3 regions of the Cupriavidus sp. UBA2010 genome follow, and region 3 is predicted to be linked to each of the others. Evidence: predicted binding sites of a transcription regulator. Region 3 holds the regulator's gene; each other region holds the start of a gene.

The links. The regulator NrdR, encoded in region 3, represses ribonucleotide reductase genes. The targets are predictions, from matches to a motif close to CACNANATNTNGTG.
Region 1: the regulator NrdR is predicted to act here: its motif matches at 2,029-2,042, upstream of B2246_RS24130 (ribonucleoside-diphosphate reductase subunit alpha).
Region 2: the regulator NrdR is predicted to act here: its motif matches at 3,759-3,772, upstream of B2246_RS16130 (ribonucleoside triphosphate reductase).

What each region holds. Positions count from the first base shown of each region.
Region 1 covers NZ_DDCI01000033.1:74,229-79,297, reverse strand. Annotated here, with positions in the region: gene B2246_RS24130 (ribonucleoside-diphosphate reductase subunit alpha) at 1-1,792, opposite strand, end outside; gene ampD (1,6-anhydro-N-acetylmuramyl-L-alanine amidase AmpD) at 2,311-2,913, opposite strand; gene B2246_RS24120 (sigma-54-dependent transcriptional regulator) at 2,906-4,606, opposite strand; gene B2246_RS24115 (histidine kinase dimerization/phospho-acceptor domain-containing protein) at 4,612-5,069, opposite strand, start outside.
Region 2 covers NZ_DDCI01000020.1:339,770-344,838, forward strand. Annotated here, with positions in the region: gene B2246_RS16110 (autotransporter outer membrane beta-barrel domain-containing protein) at 1-258, shown strand, start outside; gene B2246_RS16115 (hypothetical protein) at 316-1,062, shown strand; gene B2246_RS16120 (anaerobic ribonucleoside-triphosphate reductase activating protein) at 1,064-1,735, opposite strand; gene nrdD (anaerobic ribonucleoside-triphosphate reductase) at 1,743-1,934, opposite strand; gene B2246_RS16130 (ribonucleoside triphosphate reductase) at 1,982-3,706, opposite strand; gene B2246_RS16135 (fatty acid--CoA ligase) at 3,918-5,069, opposite strand, start outside.
Region 3 covers NZ_DDCI01000033.1:436,127-441,195, reverse strand. Annotated here, with positions in the region: gene tolR (protein TolR) at 1-409, opposite strand, end outside; gene tolQ (protein TolQ) at 434-1,117, opposite strand; gene ybgC (tol-pal system-associated acyl-CoA thioesterase) at 1,114-1,518, opposite strand; ZMP/ZTP riboswitch at 1,685-1,787, shown strand; gene glyA (serine hydroxymethyltransferase) at 1,970-3,217, shown strand; gene nrdR (transcriptional regulator NrdR) at 3,362-3,829, shown strand; gene B2246_RS25785 (hypothetical protein) at 4,106-4,495, shown strand; gene B2246_RS25780 (PilW family protein) at 4,492-5,069, shown strand, end outside.

The DNA of each region.
Region 1 (5,069 bases), 360 kb from region 3:
TCGTGTTCAGCGTGATTTCCGTGCACAAGTTCGAGCTATGCACCACACCCACGTGCTGCTGCGGGCTGCGGATGTTGCACGGGTCCTTGAACGTGATCCACGGATGGCCGGTTTCGAACAGCATGCCCAGCATCTTGCGCCACAGCTGCATGGCCGGCACTTTCTTGAACAGCTTCAGTTCGCCGTTGGCGGCCTTGGCTTCGTAGCCCAGGTAGGCCTGCTCGAATGCCTTGCCGACCTTGTCATGCAGGTCCGGGCAGCTGGCCGGCGAGAACAACGTCCATTCGCCATTTTCCATCACGCGCTTCATGAACAGGTCCGGAATCCAGTTGGCCGTGTTCATGTCGTGCGTGCGGCGGCGGTCATCGCCGGTGTTCTTGCGCAGCTCGAGGAATTCCTCGATGTCCAGGTGCCACGTTTCCAGGTACGCGCAGACCGCGCCCTTGCGCTTGCCGCCCTGGTTCACGGCCACGGCCGTGTCGTTGACGACCTTCAGGAACGGCACCACGCCCTGCGACTTGCCGTTGGTGCCCTTGATGTGCGAGCCCAGCGCGCGCACGTTGGTCCAGTCGTTGCCCAGGCCGCCAGCGAACTTCGACAGCAGCGCGTTTTCCTTGAGCGCCTCGTAGATGCCTTCCAGGTCGTCCGAGACCGTGGTCAGGTAGCACGACGACAGCTGCGAGCGGCGCGTGCCCGAGTTGAACAGCGTCGGGGTCGACGACATGAAGTCGAACGACGACAGCAGCTGGTAGAACTCGATCGCGCGCGCTTCACGGTCCTTCTCTTCCAGCGCCAGGCCCATGGCCACGCGCATGAAGAACGCCTGCGGCATTTCGATGCGCACTTCGTCCACGTGCAGGAAGTAGCGGTCGTACAGCGTCTGCAGGCCCAGGTAGTTGAACTGGAAGTCGCGCGAGGCGTCCAGCGCGGCGCCCAGGCGGGCCAGGTCGTACGTGGCCAGCTTTTCGTCGAGCAGTTCGGCTTCGATACCGCGCGCGATGAACTTCGGGAAGTACTCGGCGTACTTCGTCGCCATCTCGGTCTGGGTCACTTCGGCGCCCAGGATTTCCTTGCGGATCGTGTGCAGCAGGATACGGGCGGTCACCTGGCTGTAGGCCGGGTCCTTCTCGATCAGCGTGCGCGCAGCCAGGATGGCGGAGTCGTAGACCTGCGTCATCGGCACGCCGTCGTACAGGTTCTTGAGCGTTTCCTTCAGGATCGGCTCTGCGCTGACGGCCTTGCCGAGGCCGCTGCAGGCGTTATCGATCAGCGCGTGCAACGCCGCCAGGTCCAGCTGGTACGTCACACCGTTATCGGTCACGTTGAACGACACGCCGGCCTCCTGTACGCGGGCCACCGCCTGCGCGTTGGCCTGGGCGCGTTCCTGCGTGCGCTTTTCGCGGTACAGCACGTAGGCGCGGGCCACCTCATGTTCGCCCGAGCGCATCAGCGCCAGTTCCACGTGATCCTGCACGTCTTCGATATGGAACGTGCCGCCGTTCGGACGGCTGCGCACCAGCGCGCGCACCACATTCTGGGTCAGTTGCTCGACGATCTCGCGCACGCGCGCGGATCCCGCGCCCTGGCCGCCGTTGACGGCCAGGAATGCCTTGGTCATGGCCACGGCAATCTTGTTCGGCTCGAACGACACCACGGCGCCGTTACGGCGGATCAGCTTGTAGTCCTGATAGGTAACGCCTGCAGCGACGGGGCTCTGCTGCGCAATGCCGGCTGCTGCGCCAGCAACGCCAGTCACGCCAGTGGTTTGTTGTTCGTTTTGGGCCGTTTGCATGAGGTAACTCCTGTTTTAACCCTTGTATTGAAGACTTCTGCTGAAGATGACAAAGTCCCTAGCAAAATGCGCTCCAGAAGACACTCGACACTGGCCATGCCAGGCGAGAACCAAACTGCACAGGCGTTCATTCTGCTAGGGACTCTTTTACAGCCCGACCCGGTTGAATTTTGTGACGCACACACCGCAAGCTGCTGCGGCGAGGCTTCACTCTTGGGTCGGCTCCCCGGAAAAACCACTAGATATAGTGGTCACATCGAAAATCTGGGCTAAGTATAGTGAAACGAGCCTGAATGACCAGTCTTGACAATCAGCTTTCACATTGCCGGGCCGGCGGTGCGGCAGCGCCACAATCCCGCAAAGCCCGCTGCCTCAAGGGTTCGCGGCAAGCCGTTCGGTGGCGCACAAGATCTTGAAAATATTTCTATGGGAACAGATCGGCGATAGGTGCCCCGGAATGTGGCAGCCGTCGTGACGATTCGGGGCCCGGCGCACCCTATTTGGCCCCCCTGGGAAACCTACCTTGCGTGCCGGTACGGCATCATCGCCGGCGGTAGCGCGGCCTGTTTCGCAAAGCGGCTCCAGTCGAAGTGGGGGCCTGGGTCGGTCTTGCGCCCCGGCGCAATGTCGCTGTGGCCAGCGACGCCCTGGATCGGATAGGCGGCCCGCAGGGCACTCACCAGCGCGGCCACCGTCTCGTATTGCGCTGGCGTGAACGGCTGGTCGTCGGCGCCCTCGATCTCGATGCCGATCGAGAAGTCGTTGCAGCGTTGGCGTCCGCAATAGTCGGACTGGCCGGCGTGCCACGCACGTTGTGTGCAGGCGACAAACTGAACCGGCTCGCCATCGCGGCGGATCAGGAAGTGGGCCGATACCCGGACGTCGCGAATCGTCTCGAAAAACGGATGGCGCGTGGCATCGAGCCGATTCTGGAAGAACGCCTCGATATCGTCGGAGCCGAACTGCCCCGGCGGCAGGCTGATGTTGTGCAGTACCACCACATCGACCGCCATGCCTTCGGGGCGGGCGTCGAAGTTCGGGGACGGCACGCGGCGGGCCGCGGGGATCCAGCCGTCGGCGTCGGGCTGCCAGTCACGGACCCGGCCTGCGGCGTCAGACATCTCGCCCCTCCCCTTCGGCCAGCGATTCGCTATCGTCCCGGCCACTGCGCCCATCCTCCTCGCAGATGCCAAGTTGCTCGATCCGGTACCGCAACTGGCGGAAGTTCAGACCCAGCAGCGGCGCCGCGGCGGTCCGGTTGAAGCCGGTCTGCCGCAAGGCGCGCAGGATCAGCTCGCGCTCCATCGCCTCCAGGTGCGCGGGGAGATTGATCGGGAACGTGGTGGCAGCCGGCGCGCCAGCATCGAGGGCAGGCGCGGCAACCGGCCCAGCCACGGGGATCGGGGCCGGCACGGGCGCCGGTTCTGGCATCGCCGCCACGGGCGTCGCTGGAGCGGGCACACCCCAGGCTCCGGCGGTACCCCACCGGTGATACATGGCTGCCGGCGGCACGGCAGTCAACGGCGCCGCCGCGAGGGATGGCGCAGCCGCCATGGCCGTCTGCATCAGCGCGGCACGCTCGATGCCGGTGTCGAGCGGCCCCAGGTCGGCCACTTCGATCTCCTCGCTTTCAGCGAACGCGTAGGCACGCTCGAGCAGGTTCTCGAGTTCGCGCACGTTCCCCGGAAATTCGTACGCGCAGAGCCATTCCAGCGCCGCGCGTGACAGCCGCTTGGGATGCGCATCGCCGTAGCGCACGGCCAGATGCTCGAGAATCGCGCGGGCAAGCACCGGGATGTCCTCGGCGCGCTCGCGCATCGTGGGCATCCGGAGTTCGAGCACGTTGAGGCGGTAGTACAAGTCCTGGCGGAATGACCCGGCGGCGACCATCGCGGCCAGGTCCTTGTGGCTGGCGCACATGACGCGCACATCCACGCTGTCTTCCTTGCTGGCGCCGATCTTGCGCACGCGGCGTTCCTGCAGCGCGCGCAGCAGCTTCACCTGCATCGCCAGCGGCAGGTCCGCGACCTCATCGAGCAGCAGCGTGCCGCCATTGGCGGCCTGAAAGAACCCGCCGCGCTCGGCATCGGCCCCAGTAAAGGCGCCTTTGACGTGGCCGAAGAACTCGGCCTCCATCAACGCTTCGGGGATCGCGCCGCAGTTCACGGCCACGAATGAATGCGCCGAGCGCGCGCTGATCGCGTGAATCGCTCGCGCCGCTCGTTCCTTGCCGCTGCCGGATTCGCCGCTGATCACCACCGGTGCCATGCTGCGCGCCAGACGCGGCAGCGAGCGCCGTACCTCGTGAATTGCCGGCGAGACCCCCGGTAGCAGCCCGGCCGCACGATCGCCCAGACTGGTCCCATCGGTCGCGTCGGACGAGTCCCCCGCATCGGCCTGATCGGATGTGTCGTTACCGTTCGCACCGCGCTGATGACGGCCCAGCGCGTTGAGAATCAGCGTGCGGAGTTGCTCGAGAGATACCGGCTTGGCGATGTAGTCGAACGCGCCGGCCTTCAGCGCATCCACGGCGTTGTCCGCGCTGCCATACGCCGTGATCACGGCCACCGGGGTGCGCTCGGGCGACGCCGACAACTGGCGCACGATCTCGATGCCCAGGCCATCGCCGAGCCGCATGTCGGTCAGCACCAGACTGTAGCGCCGCTCGGCCAGACGCAGGCGGGCCTCGGCCAGCGAGCCGGCCATCACCACGTCATGCCCCATGCGTCGCAGCGAGATATCCAGCAGCTCGCGCAGGTCAGCCTCGTCGTCGATGACGAGAATCGGATCGGGTGCGGACAATCTGGGAGGCATGGATATCAGAGCTTGGCCGATGGTTGAAATGGCTGGGCATTCGCGACGTCGGGCACTTCGTTGCGCAGCGTCAACACGAATGCCTTGGCGGGAAGTGTATCGCGAGCCCCGACGAGCATGCCGGTGCGGTCGAGCAGATCCTCGAGCACGATCGCGCCGTAGCGCACCTGGGCGTCGTTCGCGCCGCACAGCTCGCGCGCCATGAACAGCCCCAGCCCGGTACCCTGCGGATTGCTGGTGAAGAACGGCTCGAACAGGCTGCGCTGCTGCTCGCGCGTGACCTCGGCGCCATCGTTCCAGACAATCAGTTCCGCATGGTGCTGGTCGAGCGTATGCGCCAGCAGGCGGATCGCGCCTGGCAGCCGGCTGCAATAGCGCCATGCGTTGTCGAGCAGATTGCCGAGCACCTGCTGCAATTGCGACATGTCGAAGATCACCGGCCCCTTCAGATCGACGGTAATGC
Region 2 (5,069 bases), on a different contig from region 3:
TATGTGCGCGAGGAAGGCAAGACCACGTGGCAGCCTTACCTGACGCTGAACTGGTGGCACACCGGTGTATCCAGCAACATCTCGTTCAACGAACTCCCGCTGGGCAGCATGTATCCGAGCAACCGCTACGAGGTGAAGATTGGTGCCAATGCCCAGTTCAGCAAGCGCTGGACTGGATGGACCAATGTGTCGGGGGCGTGGGGCGCGCAGAGCTTCTACCAGTACGCGCTTCGTGTGGGCGTGAAGTACACCTGGTAGCGTTTCCACAGTTGGGGCCGTCCCCACGGCCCCGGCTAACGCATTACACTGCAGCCTATGAGCCGCAGCCACCCGCAACCTCATCTTCAGGATTCCCTCACCGCCTACTACTGGAGTGGCGACGCCATTCGCAGCCGGCGCGTGAGTGACGTCGTGCTCTCCGGCACCGTCGACATTCCAGAGCCCCCCGCCCGGCTGACCGCAGACTGGGCGCGCGAAATCTCACATCACATGAACCTGGAAGTGGGGGATGTCGAGGTCATGCCCCTGGCGCGAGCACGCGCGCGTTGGTCGGATTATTCGTGCTGCGTGCGCGCCGTCTCGGATTGGACAAGCACGCTCGGCCTGCCCGAAGTGCTGGCCGCGAGCGATGTCGCGCTTATGGTCTGTCGCGGGGCGCGGTATCACCATGACGGCGACCAGTATGGCGGCGCCGCATTCTGCAATCTCTTCCTGAGCGAGGACAAGGGACAGGACGTCCATTTCCCCTTGCTGGATCTTCGCATTCCGTTGCAGCGCGGCACGGTGCTGATCTTCGATACCTGCCAGCCTCACGCAGTGATTCCACGCGGCAGCGGCCGTTTCAACGCCGCCGACTTTCCGACGAATCAGGATTGCACCCAGCTTTTCCTGACCTGGGAACTGCCTATCGAGAATGCCCACGTGGCACGGGCGCTCAGGATCGCGTTCGACAGCGACGTATCGACCGCGCTCGATCTGGACGAAGAGCAAGTCCGACTGCATGGCGAAAGGGTTGGCGTGTGTCAGGAAACCGGCGCGTGGCAACGCTTCGTGGCTGAGTAAATCAGGCTTGCATTCGCACGGCAATCCGCGGGCACGCCGCTGCGATGCGGTCTGCAATCCCCGCCGGGTGCGGCACCGGCATTCCGGCGCGATTGCAGACTTGCAACGACCAGCGCTGGACGCCCTTCTCCGCCAGCGTATGCAGCAGCGCCATCAATTCGGCCTCATCGAATAGCTCGGGGTCCCAGGTCGTGCGACATTCATAGGCGACACCGCTTGCCACCAGACGCTCCAGCGAGTCCATCACGCGTGTGGCGCTTCCGGGCGTGCCGGTCACGTGGTCGTAGCGGTGCGCGGGCGCCTTGATATCGAAGCCAACCCAGTCGACCCATGGCAGCGCAGCCTCCAGGCGGTCCGGATACATGCCGGCCGTGTGCAGGGCGACCTCGAAACCCAGTTGCCGCACATCGCGCATGGCGGCGGGTAGCGCGGCCTGCAGCGTGGGCTCTCCGCCGGAAAACACCACGCCATCCAGCAGGCCACGCCGCCGCGCCAGGAATACCAGCACGTCTTCCCAGGCCCGCGCTGACGGGCTGCCGACCGGAATCAGATGCGGGTTATGGCAGTAGTCGCAACGCCAGGGGCATCCCTGGCAGAACACCACCGCGGCCAGCCGCCCGGGAAAGTCGATGCTGGTCAGCGGTGTGAAACCGCCGACTTTCAGGTCTGCCAAGATGGGCTCAGGCCGCGCAGCGGGCCTCATCGAAGAACGTGCGCTCGGCATGCTCGCCCTTCTTGCCGGTGTTGAAGCTCGCCACCGGACGGTGGTAGCCCATCACGCGGGTCCAAACTTCGCAGGGTTGGCGCTCTTCGTCCTTGAGTGTCAGTGCGGGTTCGATCGAGAAATGGCGGGCGACAGCGAGATCAGTCATGGCGTTGCTCCTCATGTGCAAAACGTCGGGTTGAAAATCGGGAAACCTCACGCCGCCAGCGCGGCGCGTTTGCGCGCGAGAATGTCCTCGTCGCACTTCGGGCAGAAGCGGTGTTCGCCGGCCAGATAGCCGTGCTTGGGGCAGACGGAGAACGTCGGCGTGATCGTGATGTAAGGCAGCCGGAACGACTCCAGCGCGCGACGCACCATCCGCTTGCAGGCCTCGCCGCTGGACAGTCGCTCGCCCATGTAGAGATGCAGGACCGTGCCCCCGGTGTACTTCGATTGCAGGGCTTCCTGACGTGCCAGCGCCTCGAATGGATCGTCGGTAAAGCCGACGGGCAACTGCGACGAGTTCGTGTAGTAGGGCTGATCGGCCGAGCCGGCCTGCAGGATGTCGGGCCAGCGCTTGCGGTCTTCACGCGCGAAGCGATATGTAGTGCCTTCCGCAGGCGTGGCCTCCAGGTTGTACATGTGGCCCGTGGCTTCCTGGAACTCGACGATCCGCCCGCGTACATGGTCCAGCAGACGCATCGCCATCGCGTGCCCGTCTTCCGTACTGATGTCGTACGCATCGCCCGAGAAATTGCGGATCATCTCGTTGATGCCGTTCACGCCAAGCGTCGAGAAATGATTGCGCAGTGTGCCCAGGTAGCGCTTCGTGTAGGGGAACAGCCCTTCGTCCATCAGTTGCTGGATACGCTCGCGCTTGGCCTCCAGCGTGTCGCGGCCCATGTCCAGCAGTGAATCGAGCCTGTTCAGCAGTGCGGCTTCGTCGCCTTGATACAGATAACCAAGGCGCGCGCAGTTGATGGTGACCACACCCAGGGACCCGGTCTGCTCCGCACTGCCGAACAAACCGTTGCCGCGCTTGAGCAATTCACGCAGATCCAGTTGCAGGCGGCAGCACATGGACCTGACCATATTGGGCGTCAGGTCCGAGTTCACGAAGTTCTGGAAGTACGGCAGGCCGTATTTCGCCGTCATCTCGAACAGCCGCGCAGCGTTCTCGCTTTCCCACGGGAAATCCGGCGTGATGTTGTAGGTGGGGATCGGGAACGTGAAGACGCGCCCTTTGGCATCACCCTGCGTCATCACCTCGATGTACGCACGGTTGATCATGTCCATCTCCGCCTGCAGGTCGCCATAGCGGAACGGCATTTCCTCGCCGCCGATGACGGGCACCTGTTCCTTGAGATCGTCGGGACATGTCCAGTCGAACGTCAGGTTAGTGAATGGCGTCTGCGTGCCCCAGCGCGACGGCACGTTGAGGTTGTAGATCAGCTCCTGGATGTGCTGCCTGACCTCGGGGTACGTCATCGCGTCCTTGCGGATGAAGGGCGCCATATAGATGTCGAACGACGAGAAGGCCTGCGCGCCGGCCCATTCGTTCTGCATCGTCCCCAGGAAATTCACGATCTGCCCGACTGCGCTCGACATATGCCGCGGCGGCGCGGCTTCCACCTTGCCAGGCACGCCGTTGAGGCCTTCATGGAGCAGAGTGCGCAACGACCAGCCGGCGCAGTAGCCGGACAGCATGTCGAGATCGTGGATATGGAGGTCGCCTTCCCGGTGCGCGGCGCCAGCCTCGGGCGCGTAGACATGCGAAAGCCAGTAGTTGGCGGTGACCTTGCCGGCCACATTGAGGATCAGGCCGCCCAGCGAATAACCCTGGTTGGCATTGGCGTGAATCCGCCAGTCCTTGCGGTCCAGGTATTCATTGATGGACGACTCGACGTCGACAGTCGTCGCGCCCCGGATGTTCTGCTGCATCGCACCCCTCCCGTGCTTACGCACAAAATATGGGGTTGATTATCTATATCGATACCATAGGTAGTGTTGCGGCAGATCAAACGGCGGCACCGCCGCGGGGGGACGACGCATCGGGTGGCGCATCGACCGGGTATGGCCCGGAGGGCGACCCCGACCTCGACCGCCCGGCGGCATCTGCCGCCGGATGTGCCCTTCCCCGGCCCCGGAGTGCCTAGTTCACCTGCCGGGTGCGGCCCGTCCAGTACGGCTCCCGCAGCGCCCGGCGCAGCAGCTTGCCGGATGGATTGCGCGGCATGGCGTCGATGAAGTCGATGCTCTTGGGCACCTTGAAACCCGCGATGCGCTCGCGCGCCCAGCCCAGAATGCTGTCGGCATCAGCGGCCACACCCGGGCGCAGCACCACCATCGCCTTGACCGCCTCGCCCCACCGCTCGTCCGGCACACCGATCACGGCCACGTCGGCAACGGCCGGGTGACCGTAGATGGCACTCTCCACCTCGGCCGGGTAGATGTTCTCCCCGCCGCTGATGATCATGTCCTTGACCCGGTCGTGGATATAGAGGTAACCGTCCGCGTCCATGTAGCCGGCATCGCCACTGCGCAGCCAGCCGTCGGCGTCGATGGTACGGGCGGTCTCTTCCTCCTGCTTCCAGTAGCCCGCCATGTTCTGCGGCGAGCGGATCACCACCTCGCCCACCTCGCCGGCAGCCAGCCTCTGGCCATCCGGCCCGACCACGGCGACCTCGCTACCGGGCATGGCCTTGCCGGCGGCGCGCATGCGCGGGACATCGGCGGGCGTATGGTCTTCGGGCGGCAGTGCCACGATCGTGCCCGTGGTCTCCGTCATGCCGTACTGCTGCACGAAGCCGCAGCCAAACACCGCCATGCCCTCGCGCAGCAGCGCCGCGGGAATTGGCGACGAGCCGTACAGCATGTGCTTGAGGCGTGAATAGTCCACCTGGCGCGCGCGCGGATCGCGCAGCACGATCTGCATCGCGGCCGGCACCATGAACAGCTTGCTGATGCGGTCGTGCTCGATATAGTCGAGCACCCTGCCCGGATCGAATTCGCGCGCGACGACACCCTTGCAGCCGACAAGAACACCGCGCACGCCCCAGCCCGAACCGCCGATATGCGCCACCGGCATGGCCACCAGCGACACATCTCCGTCGTTCCATTGCGACCAGTCTGCGCCTTCGCGCAGCGAGATCTCGGTACCACTGGTCAGGTTGCGATGCATCAGCATCACGCCCTTGGGACGTCCGGTAGTGCCAGACGTGTAGAGCTGCAGCACCACGTCGGCGGGCTTCGCTTCGTACGCAGGTGGCGTATCCGGGCAGGCGTCGCGCCAGTCCGTGTAGGC
Region 3 (5,069 bases):
GCTTGACGCCATCGGCCTTCAACACGGACATCACGTCGAGCACGGCTTCGTACTTGACGGAGCGGTCGGCGGCAATCACCACCGGCTGGTCCGGATTTTCATTCTGACGCTGGTGCACGAAATCGATCAGGCCACGCTTGTCGAGCTTGCGCTCGAACGCGTTGCCGGCGTTGTCCTTGCCACGCGCGGTCAGCTCGCCGTCCTCGTGCACGGTGACGATGATCGGCGGCGTCTGTTGCTGCGGCGTGGCATTGGCCACTGACGGCAGGTCCACCACGGCCGGGTTCACGATTGGTGCTGCCACCATGAAGATAACGAGCAGCACGAGCATCACGTCGATATACGGCACGACGTTGATTTCCGCACTGGCCCGACGGCGTGATCCGCCGCGGCGCTGAATGGCTGCCATGACTGGTGCTCCCCCGCTCTCGGTTTAACGCGTCTGGCGCTGAAGGATGTTCAGGAATTCTTCCATGAAGCTTTCGAACCGGATGGCCAGACGGTCGATTTCCGTGGCATACCGGTTGTAGGCGATCACGGCCGGGATAGCTGCAAACAGGCCGATCGCGGTGGCCACGAGTGCCTCGGCGATACCGGGCGCCACCGATGCAAGCGTTGCCTGCTGCACATTCGACAGACCGCGGAATGCGTTCATGATCCCCCAGACCGTGCCGAACAGGCCGATATAAGGGCTGACCGAACCGACCGACGCCAGGAACGGCAGGTGCGATTCGAGCACGTCCATTTCACGCTGGTACGCGGCGCGCATCGCGCGGCGGGCGGCGTCGAGCAGCGCGCCGGCCTCGTTGCCACGCTCGCGTGCCTTCAGGAACTCGCCCATGCCCGATTCGAAGATCCGCTCCAGGGCGCCGGTGTTGTGACGATTGTTGACCGCACTGTTATAGAGCGCCTGCAGGTCGCCGCCTGCCCAGAAATCGCGCTCGAAGCCCTCGGTCTGCGTGCGCGCGGCGCGCAGTGCCAGGTGCTTGCGGAAAATGTAGGTCCACGAGAACAGGGACATCACCAGCAGCAGGGCCATGACGGCCTGTGCCAGCAGACTGGCGTGAAGTACCAGCGAAATGATCGACAGGTCTTGCGTGACGGTCACTGGATTCATCGAGCGTTTTTGATAGTGGCGAGAACAGGGGCAGGAATCGGGGTCGGCCGGAACGTGCTTTTATCGACACATCCGACTCGAATTTGGCCGGCGGCCAGCATCAGCTCGCCACGCCAGGCTTCCTGGGCAAATTGGACCGACGCCGGTCCGACGCGTTCGATATGCGTACGGATCTCGAGCTGGTCGTCCAGCCGGGCGGGCGCATTGTATTCCACAGTCGTGCTGCGGACGATGAAGACCACGCCGGACGAATCCGCGAGGCTCTGCTGTTCGACGCCGAGCGAGCGCAGCCATTCGGTCCTGGCCCGTTCGAAGAATTTGAGGTAGTTGGCGTAGAACACCACGCCGCCTGCGTCGGTATCTTCCCAATACACGCGCAGCGGCCATACGAAATTTGGCATGGCGGGCATTGTAACGGAGTGCACTGGTAAACCCGTGTGTGACTTTGCAACAGCAAGTTGCGAGCCAATCCTCGCCAGGCCTTGCCGAATCAGGGCCGGGCGTGCATCCGGGCCGGCCGTCGTCTTGCAGCAAGCCGCTTGCTCGCGTAAACTCTGCGGCAACCATTCCACCTTGCGCGACTGGCGAAGTCAGTGGGTACTACCACGAGGAAGCGCAAGTTCATTGGGCGTGATATTCGATGCGCCTGCCGCTCGCCTGGGCAGCGAATGGGAAGCAGGGTGCGCCCTGCACCGGCTGGTCGCGTTTTCGCGCCCCCGGTGCTGGACGCCAGTGCCTTCCCCGCGCGCCCTAATACGCGAAAATTCCGCAATACAGAGTAGCGTCGACAGGCATCCGGTTTCCGTACCGGCCGTGCCATCCGCTCTCCCTTTTAAACAGACGAGTCACGCCATGTTTGAACGTAGCCGCTTCACGATCGAGCAAATCGACCCCGAAGTCTTTGCCGCGATCCAGAAGGAAAATCAGCGTCAGGAAGATCACATCGAACTGATCGCTTCCGAGAACTACACCTCGCCGGCCGTGATGGCCGCCCAGGGTTCGCAGCTCACCAACAAGTACGCCGAAGGCTATCCCGGCAAGCGCTACTACGGCGGTTGCGAGTATGTGGACGTGGTGGAGCAGCTCGCCATCGACCGTGTGAAGCAACTGTTTGGCGCCGAAGCCGCCAACGTGCAGCCGAACTCGGGCTCGCAGGCCAACCAGGGCGTGTTCTTCGCCATGCTCAAGCCGGGAGACACGATCATGGGCATGAGCCTGGCCGAAGGCGGTCACCTGACCCACGGCATGGCGCTGAACATGAGCGGCAAGTGGTTCAACGTGGTCAGCTACGGCCTGAACGCGCAGGAAGACATCGACTACGACGCGCTGGAAAAGCTGGCCCACGAGAAAAAGCCGAAGCTGATCATCGCCGGTGCATCGGCTTTCGCGCTGCGCATCGACTTCGAACGCATCGCCAAAGTTGCCAAGGCAGTTGGCGCCTACTTCATGGTGGATATGGCCCACTACGCCGGCCTGATCGCCGCCGGTGTGTACCCGAACCCGGTGCCGCACGCCGACTTCGTGACCACCACCACCCACAAGAGCCTGCGCGGCCCGCGCGGCGGCGTGATCCTGATGAAGGCCGAGCATGAGAAGGCCATCAACTCGGCCATCTTCCCGGGCATCCAGGGTGGCCCGCTGATGCACGTGATCGCCGGCAAGGCCGTAGCCTTCAAGGAAGCGCTGCAGCCGGACTTCAAGGCGTATCAGGAACAGGTGGTCAAGAACGCCGCCGCACTGGCCGAAACGCTGATCGCCCGCGGTCTGCGCATCGTGTCGGGCCGTACGGAAAGCCACGTGATGCTGGTTGACCTGCGCGCCAAGAAGATCACCGGCAAGGAAGCCGAGAAGATCCTCGGCGACGCCCATATCACGGTGAACAAGAACGCGATCCCGAACGATCCGGAAAAGCCGTTCGTCACCTCGGGCATCCGCCTGGGCTCGCCGGCCATGACCACGCGCGGCTTCAAGGAAGAAGAAGCCCGCCAGGTGGCCAACCTGCTCGCCGACGTGCTGGACAACCCGCACGACGAGGCCAACATCGCCGCCGTGCGCGAACAGGTTGCCGCACTGACCCGTCGCTTCCCGGTCTACGGCTGATTCGCCAGTCGATCGCGCTATAGTTAGCGCACACGAACGGCGCTGTCACCTCTATGGTGACAGCGCCGTTTCAACAACCGCAGGACCGCAACAGAAATCGAAGATGCAAAATGCGGTCAGGCTCTTACATTCAGGTGGTCAGGCATGAAATGCCCCTTCTGCGGTCATTCCAGCACCCAGGTTCTTGACAGCCGCGTCTCGGAAGATGGCGATACCGTGCGCCGCCGACGCCGCTGCGAAGCCTGCGACCGCCGCTTCACCACCTACGAGCGGATCGAGCTGTTCTTTCCCGCCATCGTCAAGAAAAATGGCTCGCGCGTGGACTACGCGCGCGCCAAGCTCAAGGATTCGATGCGGCTGGCACTGCGCAAGCGGCCAGTTTCCGCCGAGGCCATCGACGAAGCAATCACTCGCATCGAAGAAAAACTGCTGGCTCTGGGCGAGAAGGAAATCCCGAGCAGCCAGGTCGGCGAGCTGGTCATGCGCGAGCTTCGCAAGCTCGACAAGATCGCCTATATCCGCTTTGCATCCGTGTATCGCAGCTTCGAGGACGTTTCCGAATTCCGGGACATGCTCGACGAATTCTCGTCATCCACCCCGCGAAAGGGGTAGGAAGGACCGCAGAAGCGCTGTCTCATCACCACTTGCTGCTCTTGGGTAGAGCGAGGCAAGCGAGCGCGCTTGCAGGTCCGCCTCACGGCCTGTGTGCAACCCGGACCTCGAAAGCCAGACTTGCGTGATGTCACGCCCCTGACGACTCTGGCACTGACTCGGATGTTTCCGGGCTCGACTCGGAAACACACTGACACCAATCCTCCACAGCCAGACACGTCCTGACACCATCCCCGCCGTTATCGTGGCCTTCCGTTCCAATCGAACCGATACGCCATGGTTGCCCGCCTTCACCCCCGTTCCCCTTCATTGACTTCGTGCCGAGGTCACGTCCTGTTCGAGGCATTGCTGAGCCTGGCCGTCATCGGCCTCGGCGCGATACCGCTGGGGATGCTCGGCACGGTCTGCCTGCGCTGGACCGGTGAACAGGAACACCTGACCACCGCCCTGATGCGGGCCGCTGAACTGGCCGAAGCAAGTGCAATGGCACTGCAGCCACCCGGCAACGACGCGCTCCCGATCCCGCTTTGCGGATTGGCCGGGCAGCAAGAGCGTTGCGTGCCAGACAAACGCCTCGCGATCGCGACCATCGAGAGCCGTTCTCCAACGGATGCAGCCGGAATTGACACCATGCCTACCCGGCTGGCATTGTGGGTAGCACCATGAGGCCAAGATCGCAGCAACACGGCTTCACCTTGGTGGGCATGATGATCGGTGTCGCGCTTGGCACGATTGCAATGCTCGCTGCGCTGACCATGTGGCAGGTCATGCGGGACGCCTATGCCAGTGTGGCAGATGGGATCGAGATCGAAGAGCGCGGTCAGCGCGCATTGGCCATCATCGCGCATGCGATCCGGCAGGCGGGCTGGATTCCCGCGCAGGTTGCGCTGGAGCCCGCACACCCTGCCCCACAGGGGCCGCTTGAAGGCCATGACGATTGTGGTGCGCCGTCGATCGATGACGGGCTGGAATGTGGGCGACGCGGCGTCCGTGGCAGCGATGCACTGCTGGTGCGATTTTCCGGCAGCGGCCGGGCAACCGACCCAAGCCTGGCCGACGGCACGATGACTGACTGCAGTGGCTACGCGCTGCCTGCAAAAACAGTTGGCGACGGCATCGCGCCGCCAGCACACCATGCCGCGACCAACGTCTTCTATATCGGCAACGGTAGCGATGGCGTTCCCCAGTTGCTGTGCCGTTACCCGCGCCGCAGCGACAACCGCGCGCAGGCACACGCCCA